DNA from 4 places in the Lysinibacillus sp. G4S2 genome. Region 1 is predicted to be linked to each of the others. Evidence: riboswitches for the same ligand, from Rfam matches in the RefSeq annotation. Region 1 holds a riboswitch; each other region holds the start of a gene.
The links. Region 1 has a riboswitch for cobalamin ahead of QUF91_RS16785 (energy-coupling factor ABC transporter permease). Riboswitches for the same ligand answer to the same signal wherever they lie in the genome.
Positions count from the first base shown of each region.

Region 1 (2,201 bases):
TCGTTATGCTTGCACTGCTGACGAAAATTGTCCAATTATTTACAGTGAAAGACCATATGTGAGCAGGTAGCGTGCTTGTTGATGGTGCTATAGAAATTAATATGGATACTAAACTTGAAAGTAAAAAAAATCCTGGTAGCAATAGTAGTTTTGCATAATATTTAAATGGAATTTTTGCGCTTAGAATGATAAAAGCACTCATCACAATAAATGTAATGAGTGAAATTCGTTCATCTCTAATGATAAGCGACAATAATAGTAATCCCAGGGATAACGTCATTTTTTCTAGCGGATGAACAGACGCTAGTTTATTCATATATGCATACTTATCAATGAGTAACATAGCGTTTAACCTTCTTTATGTTTGCCGCGCATTAAGCCGATAAAATAGCCGATAAATCCAGCGCCGATAGCAGCTTGTAGTGCGAATAATAAGCTTTCAATTTCACCACTCGGTGGCTCCCATATGCTTTCAAACCAAGGTTCGTAGTCAGCGTTAATTTCACTAATCGCTGCTTCTGCTTGGCCATCAGCCCCTTCAAATTCTGCACCTTTTTGGATAAAGAGAGGGAAGATTGCTAGAAACACAACAATTGCTAGGAGCAGTAAATTTTTTTTCATATTAGTGTGCCTCCTTTGCTGAGAAAACACGTAATGCTTTTAGTTCGCTCAAATTATATTTTTTCAAGAAGTTCATAACGATCACTGTTAAAATTCCTTCACTAATAGCGAGAGGAATTTGTGTTAATGCAAAAATACCAGCAAATTTTGTGAATGAAGCCATAAATCCTCCTACTTCAGAAGGGAAGGCAAGAGCTAACTGTACAGAAGTGACAACATATGTACCTAAGTCACCAAGCATTGCTGCTAAAAAGACAGCTATGGAAAATGATAGCCCTATTTTTTGTGAGCCTTTAAAAACATAGTAAGCAATAATAGGACCAACAATTGCCATGGAAAAGGCGTTTGCCCCTAAAGTTGTAAGTCCACCATGTGCTAAAAGTAAAGATTGGAATAATAATACGATTGTCCCGATCACACTCATAGCTAGTGGCCCAAAAAGAACAGTCCCAAGTCCAACTCCTGTCGGGTGCGAGCAACTCCCTGTTACAGAAGGGATTTTTAAGGCTGATAGCACAAAGGCGAAGGCACCCGATAAACCTAGTATCATTTTTGTTTCAGGATTTTCATCAATGGTTTTGCGAATTGAACGTAATCCTAAAATAATAAATGGAATGGAAATGACCCACCAAAAAATTGCCCATTCAATCGGCAAAAAGCCCTCCATGATATGCATAGCAAATGCACGATTTGGCACGAATAAAAATGCCAGTAAGAAATAACTAAGCTTCCAACCTGAGAATTTCAAAATCTCTCCTCCTTACATTAAAATTTTCGAATTAGCGTGCGAACGAAATTATTTCACCTTGCCATAAAATAGGTGTTTTGCTCCTCAACCGGAACCATATCTGTACGCATCTACCACCTTGAGATGAAAATGAAGATAAAAAAAACACTTCTCCGATTCAGGAAAAGTGCATAGCTAAAAAAGTAATTAAAAATCTAATCTGCTAGGCGCACACCTATCCTCGTAGGTTGAAACGATCACTTATTTTTCGGCAGGTCTCCTGGCTTTAGTTCAACGTTTTATAGGCCTTCCCATCCTTTGGACAGTGACATTATCTATAAAACTCCCTAGTACAGTGGCGGGACCGCGCCGGACTTAAACCGGCTTCCCTTTTAAGCGAATTGATGAACAATTCGCACCGAAAAAAGATGAAGTTGTGAGATTTCACGACAAAGTGTAACATGAATTTCCGTAAACAAGCTATCTTTTTTATGAAAAATTTTTTAAATTGAGGGGCATTGTAGAAAATTCGGATAATACAGAAGAGGAATTTCCCTTTTTTCTAGGGGAAATTTGCTGAATAATTAATAAAAATGCCACAAATTAAGAAAGAAATATTGAAATTTTAAAAAAATAAGCTATGATAGAGACAGATTTCTATTACATAAAAAATACAATTTCATATAAAAACGTCAATAAGTGCTCGAATATTTTCGAGATAATAGGGAAATCGGTGAAAATCCGATACAGCCCCCGCTACTGTAATAGCTGATGAAATCGCAAATGCCACTAGTGAAAACTCGGGAAGGCGCGAAAGTAAAAGGAAGCTTAAGTCAGGAAACCTGCTTATTGC
Region 1 is NZ_JAUCFJ010000002.1:3,252,816-3,255,016, reverse strand. It holds gene cbiQ (cobalt ECF transporter T component CbiQ) at 1-343, opposite strand, end outside; gene QUF91_RS16790 (energy-coupling factor ABC transporter substrate-binding protein) at 349-621, opposite strand; gene QUF91_RS16785 (energy-coupling factor ABC transporter permease) at 623-1,369, opposite strand; cobalamin riboswitch at 1,602-1,786, opposite strand; cobalamin riboswitch at 2,029-2,201, shown strand, end outside.

Region 2 (2,201 bases), 1.8 Mb from region 1:
ATTAAAGTTACTCCAATTTCTACATCAAAAATAATGGTATCAATTTTTAGTACACAGCTTTTCATTATGGCTATACAAACAGTTATTATATTGGGCATTAGTGTTTTTATTTTTAATGTCCAATTAAATTTTAGTTCTATTTATACTCTTTTATTGATTCCGTTGTTATTAATGGGTGGTCTTAGTTTATTAGGCGTAGGTTTAATAATCGGAATATATGCTAATAACGCAAAAAATGCCACAACTATGGGGAATCTTTCAAATTTAGTATTCATTTTTTTAGGTGGTACTTTCTTCCCGAGTGACGTGTGGCCAAAAATTTTAATGCCATTTGTTTATATTAATCCACTTAATTATATTATTGAAGCTATAAGAAAAACACTTATCTTCGAGACTCAAAATCTTAATACTTATCTAACCGAGTTATCAGTATTAACTGCTATAGCAGTAATTACGTTAGTATTTTGTGTTAAAGTTTTTAAATATGAATAATCAAGTATATTCGTTCACTTCAAAATGTCAACAATGCTCAACAACTTTAAATATTGACACTAAAAACACTTTATCGTAAATTTAAAATAATTGCATAAAAGCTTTAGGTGCCCATTGCGGGAGAATAGGGAATAAAGTGAAAAGCTTTAGCGGTCCCACCACTGTAAAAGGGAGTTTCATAGAGAATGCCACTAGCAATGTTCTGGGAAGGTTCTATGAAATGTTGAAATTGAGCCAGGAGACCTGCCTAACTGCTTCGTATTTTATAGACGATGGAAAAGTCTGTAGTTTATTTGTTATGAAATAAACTACAGGCTTTTTATTTTTTTCTCTAGATCAATCTTCGAGTAACAAGGGCAAAAAAGAAAGGGGAAATTTTCATGCAATTATTACAACAAACGATTCAAAACATTCAAAGTGTCGATAACAAAATGATGGAGACAGCAAGGGAGTACATAGATGCGCTTAGCAAGCCTCCTGGAAGCTTGGGGAAACTGGAGTCTTTAGCTGTGCAACTATCAGGAATTACTGGAGAACTATTTCCTGCGATTGATAACAAAGCAATTATTGTCTGTGCAGCAGATCATGGTGTTTATGATGAAGGGGTAACATCAAATCCGCAAAATGTAACGGTCTTTCAAACATTAAATTTTCCTAGAGGAGGAACAGGTGTCTGCGCTGTAGCGAAAATAACAAATGCCAAAATTGTCACAGTAGACGTTGGTGTTAAAGAGGATATTCCACTTGATGCTGGTGTCATCATTAAAAAAATTAAATACGGAACGGACAATATGGCAAAAGGTCCTGCTATGTCAAGGGAAGAAGCCATTCAATCAATTGAAGTAGGAATTGAAGTAGCTACGGAGGAAATAAAAAAAGGGATCAATGTACTCGGGACAGGTGAAATGGGGATAGCTAATACAACACCGAGTGCTGCAATATTATCGGTTCTTCATGAGTGTCATCCAAGTGAAGTAACAGGATTCGGTGCAGGTGTTGGACCGGGGGGGCTGGCACATAAAGTAGCAGTCATTCACAATGCCATTGCATTAAATAAACCAAATCGAGACGATGCGATTGATATTCTTGCAAAAGTTGGTGGGTTAGAAATAGGCGCTATGGCTGGGGTTATACTTGCTGCCGCTGTCAATCGCAAACCTGTTGTGATCGATGGCTTTATTTCTACTATTGCTGCACTTATTGCATACGAACTTGAACCAAAAGTAAAAGACTATATCATTCCTTCTCATGCTTCCGAAGAACCAGGTGCTAAAATTGCAGCTGAATTGCTCGGGGTTGAACCGATGCTACAGATGAATATGCGATTGGGCGAAGGCTCTGGTGCAGCTTTAGCCTTTCCTATTTTGGATGCAGCAAGCTCCATGATGAAAAACATGGTTACATTAGAGGAATCTATACTGCTGTTAGAAAAGTAATTTAAAGATTATGAGGTTCTCAAATAAGTTTTTTATTTACAGGATTAAAAAAACAAGCCCAAATAACAGCTATTTGGGCTTGTTGTTATGCAGTGATGTAAGGAAACGTGGCTATGCCCGCTGCAACTTCCGTAACGGTAAACGCCATTTTTTCATATATGAAAGAACTCTTAGTGCTGTAATTACACCAAATAATACATATAAAAAGAAATCCCCTGAAAATAATTCAAGCCCGATGATAAGCCCGGCTAGTGCTGCCCAAACACCATAGAC
Region 2 is NZ_JAUCFJ010000002.1:1,417,530-1,419,730, forward strand. It holds gene QUF91_RS07160 (ABC transporter permease) at 1-492, shown strand, start outside; cobalamin riboswitch at 581-757, shown strand; gene cobT (nicotinate-nucleotide--dimethylbenzimidazole phosphoribosyltransferase) at 873-1,928, shown strand; gene QUF91_RS07170 (trimeric intracellular cation channel family protein) at 2,040-2,201, opposite strand, start outside.
Region 2: linked by a shared signal. The riboswitch ahead of cobT (nicotinate-nucleotide--dimethylbenzimidazole phosphoribosyltransferase) and the one ahead of QUF91_RS16785 (energy-coupling factor ABC transporter permease) in region 1 are both predicted to bind cobalamin.

Region 3 (2,201 bases), 1.7 Mb from region 1:
AACTGGTAGAGCAAGCTGATAATGTTAGTAAAGCTAATGCTGTCAGTATGCCAATAGGCCATTGTCTTTTTAATATCATGTTAATTTCCTCCTCCTTATTTGCCCTTAATGTAGCAAATAAATGTGCAGAAATTGTGGATAGCAGTCTTACAAGAAAAAAAACCCTCTTTAGCATCAAACTAAAGAAGGGTTTCTGTTATTTAACAGGAATTATTTTCAATACTTTTTGTAGGCGGTAGGCAAAAATACCGGCAAATATAGCTAAAATAATATCCTTTGGTAATGGAGGCATCATCCAAAGCCATGCCATCTTATAAGAAAAAGCATCTGGAGCACTAGCCCATAGCTTATAGGCGAAATACATCCAATTCGTTCCAAGTAAATAATTAATGGCAGTTGCAATTAAAGCAGCAATTACATAGCTTTTTTTCGTTCCGCTGCGCTCTACAATAAGCCCTGCAACATATGCAGCTAATATAAAAGTGACAATAAAACCGAATGTAGGACTTAAGATTTGTCCAAAGCCACCACTGAAACGTGCAAATACAGGTGCGCCTGCTAAACCGATGCACATATAAACAGTACAAGCGAGTGCACCTTTTCTACTACCAAGAATCAGTCCTGCTAATATAGCAAAAAATGTTTGCAGCGTAATTGGTACGCCACCAACAACCATAAAAGGTACAAAGGAAGTAATATTAGCGCCAATCATCATCAATGTTGAAAATAGTCCAATATAAGCAATATCTACTGTTCTTAATTTGTGATGCGAGTGTTCCGCTACTGTTGTCATTATTTCACCCCTAATAAGTAATGTTGATAATAATAGTGTAAGAAAATAAAGTTTTTGTGTCAACTTGATTATTTTATTCGGTTAACACAAAAATAATTATCCTTCTTATTTGGATGAATAATTCTAGTAATAGACGAACTATTAAAATATATGATAGAATCGTCATAATTTTAAAATATATATGATGCTAATGGTGTGACATCTTGTAAATGTGTCACTTAAAAGGGAAGTTGGTGCAAATCCGACGCTGTCCCGCAACTGTAACGAGGAGTTCTATGATGATTTAGCCACTGTTCTAGAATGGGAAGGCAATCATAGTACATTGATTCGAAGCCAGGAGACCTGCCAATTAGCGAATACCTGTAATGCCCACGAGGATGAAAGCGATTACGGACAATAGAAGGAAATCTTTCTTACTTTGTTTAATCTCGGGTATTTCTATGCGTATTTAGCATGGAATACCCTTTTTTATTGCTTCGTACCTATTATTTTTGATTAGGAGTTAATAAACAGATGAATAAAAAATTTATACTACTCTCAATGACTCTTCTTCTAGTTCTACTCATTTCAATGACAATTGCTATAATGGTTGGATCGGTTTCTGTTACGCCACAATATGTATGGAAGGTCATCCTTTCAAAAATCCCACTTATACAAAATGGAATAGAACAAGATTGGAGTCGCTCACAGGAAATTATCATTTGGCAAATCCGAGCTCCACGTGTATTGCTCGCTGCTATCGTTGGAGCAGGATTGGCAATTGCAGGAGCAGCTATTCAGGCACTTGTTCGTAATTCAATTGCTGAACCATATATTTTAGGGATTTCTTCTGGTGCAACGGTTGGTGCTACAGCTGTCATCATTTTAGGTGCTTTTTCATTTCTTGGTGTTTATGCTCTTTCCGTATCTGCATTTATCGGTTCTCTCACAGCGATGGCGTTAGTTTTCTTCTTAGCGCGTGTTGGCGGTAGAGTTTCTGTCTTTCGACTTTTACTTTCAGGGATGGCGGTGTCGTTTATTTTATCTGCTATTTCAAATTTTATATTAATGATGTCGAAGCAAGAGGGCGGAATGAAGGCAGTCATGTTTTGGATGCTAGGAAGCTTAGCTGGTGCAAAGTGGAGTAATGTTTTAATTCCTACAGTTATTTTTATTGTGGTGTTTGCCTTGCTATGGCTCCACTATCGAAGTTTAAATTTATTACTTCTTGGAGATGAAGCAGCTGTCACTTTAGGGGTTAATTTACAACAGTTTCGAATTCAACTTATCTTATTAGTTTCATTATTAACGGGTGTTCTTGTCGCAGTCAGTGGTTCAATCGGATTTGTTGGCTTAATCATTCCACATATTGTACGGCTAATTGTAGGTTCAAACCATAAATATGTCATACCGATTAGTGCTTTATTAG
Region 3 is NZ_JAUCFJ010000002.1:4,907,785-4,909,985, reverse strand. It holds gene QUF91_RS25040 (YdhK family protein) at 1-79, opposite strand, end outside; gene QUF91_RS25035 (biotin transporter BioY) at 197-793, opposite strand; cobalamin riboswitch at 968-1,157, shown strand; gene QUF91_RS25030 (FecCD family ABC transporter permease) at 1,307-2,201, shown strand, end outside.
Region 3: linked by a shared signal. The riboswitch ahead of QUF91_RS25030 (FecCD family ABC transporter permease) and the one ahead of QUF91_RS16785 (energy-coupling factor ABC transporter permease) in region 1 are both predicted to bind cobalamin.

Region 4 (2,201 bases), 2.6 Mb from region 1:
TCGCATGTTGGACCGCTTGTTCATCGCGTTCAGTCCAGCTTGAAAAGAAGCCTGTTTGATGTGGATAACGTCCAAGTGATACCGCCTCACGTACACTGTTTGAAAAGGCATTTGCATGTAATTGTGGTAACACTGCCATTTTTTTTGCCAATGCACGGGCATTATAACTGCTAATATTTTTACCGTCTACTAATATAGTGCCTGCAGTTGCTGGTAGTATGCCACTCATTACTTTTAACAGTGTGGATTTTCCACTACCGTTCGGGCCTAAAATCCCTAATATTTTTCCTTTTTCAACGGAAAAACTTATATCCTGGACAATCGGCACGTCTTCATAGCCACCAGAAAGATGTTCAACAACAATCATGCCCGTCCCCCCTTGCTTCTACGTTGCTTATAAAAAATATAAGAAAAAACGGGTGCGCCAATAAATGCAGTAATTACGCCAATCGGTAGCTCTCTTGGCATAATAATTGTTCGAGCTATTAAATCACAAATAATGAGCAAAGTTGCCCCATTTAAAAATGATAATGGCAATAAATGACGGTGATCTGAACCCCAAAGCATCCGCGTCATATGTGGTACAACTAAGCCAACAAAACCAATCGTACCAGAAACCGCTACTGCTGCTCCTGTCAACATTGACCCGCCTACCAAAATTATATATTTACTACGCTTAACATTAACACCTAAATGCTTCGCGCGTTCCTCTCCATATAACAGAACATTTAACTCGCGTCTTTGTGTCCAAAGCATGATTGAGCCAATTATCACAAACGGAATAATCATTTGAACATAAGGCCAACCTCGCATTGATACTGAGCCGAGCAGCCATCCCATAACTTGTCGTAGCTCCTCACCAGATAATGCAATCATTAATGAAATCAAGGAGCCTAAAAATGAACTAAAGATGACCCCTGTTAAAATAAGAGTTTCCATTTTTAGCGTGCGGTCTACTATTCTAGCAAAGCCCATGACAGCTACCATCGTTAATATTGCACCTATCATACTGAAGATTGGCAATGCATAATTGCCTATTACTGGAATTGATATACTAAAGAAAATCGTCATAACTGCGCCAACTGATGCACCCGAGGAAACACCTAACGTATAAGGATCTGCCAAAGGATTTTTTAATAAGCCTTGAAAAGCTGCCCCTGCTATGGCAAGAGATGCCCCGACAAGTCCAGCCAGCAGAACTCGAGGTAAACGAATTTTCCATAAAATATTGGCAGCTGTTTCATCTGCCGCCTGATTCCACAATACTTCTAGTGGAATATGAACTGAGCCTATCGCTACGCCACACCAGATGCTAATAATTAGAAGCGTAATTGCTGTTACATAGGCTATAAACGTTCTACTCATTTAAAGGCTCTCCCCCTTAGTCAATCTGTGCCTATATTTAACAACTTGTTTTTCTGATTTATCGATGCATTTTAGCTTTTATCGCCTACGATTGTGAATTTATCGACATCAATCATACAAAACAAATAACCCCTCATCATAAAAAGATGAGGGGATCAAATTTGCACAAAAATACTTTTACAAAATCTACCACCCTATCCTCGTAGGCTGTAACGTGTTTTCTATAAAGGCAGGTCTCCTGGCTCGTGTTCCATTCGCTTTTCCATGCCTTCCCGAAATTTTCAGTGGCGCAAATTGAAAAAACTCACACATACAGTGGCGGGACCGCATCGGAATGACACCGATTTCCCTTTTCACTTTACATAAGTAAAGAACCTTTATAATTTTCAGTTGATTTTATTATACATGAAAAAAATAGAAGTCGCCTCGATTCGAGACAACTTCTAATCAAATCAATTATGCCCCGGCATAATTGCGTCCGGAGGCTTTAGACCAACATGATGTTTTTTTGTGCGAAAGCGTAGTGCTAGTGCAGCGTCAGCAACATGATGTTTTTTGTGCGAAAGTGCAGCGTCAGCAACAGTTGTTTTTTGTGCGAAAGCGCAGCGTCAGCAACATGATGTTGGTCACTCAGTTGTTACCACAAGACGTGGCGTTTTTAGACTAAGTTCCTCTATTTCGGCAGGAATTTGGACACCCGCTGAAAGAAGTTAAACTATATCAGAAAAATACTGAACCGTTTTCATTGGCGCACCCATTTCTCGCAATGCCCATGTGCTCTCTAAATAAATATCTGCTAGCTTTTCATATTTACCGCCGAATTTATGTGCCCATTC
Region 4 is NZ_JAUCFJ010000002.1:655,535-657,735, reverse strand. It holds gene QUF91_RS03555 (adenosylcobinamide amidohydrolase) at 1-367, opposite strand, end outside; gene QUF91_RS03550 (FecCD family ABC transporter permease) at 364-1,365, opposite strand; cobalamin riboswitch at 1,577-1,759, opposite strand; gene QUF91_RS03545 (hypothetical protein) at 1,874-2,032, shown strand; gene QUF91_RS03540 (acyl-CoA dehydrogenase family protein) at 2,076-2,201, opposite strand, start outside.
Region 4: linked by a shared signal. The riboswitch ahead of QUF91_RS03550 (FecCD family ABC transporter permease) and the one ahead of QUF91_RS16785 (energy-coupling factor ABC transporter permease) in region 1 are both predicted to bind cobalamin.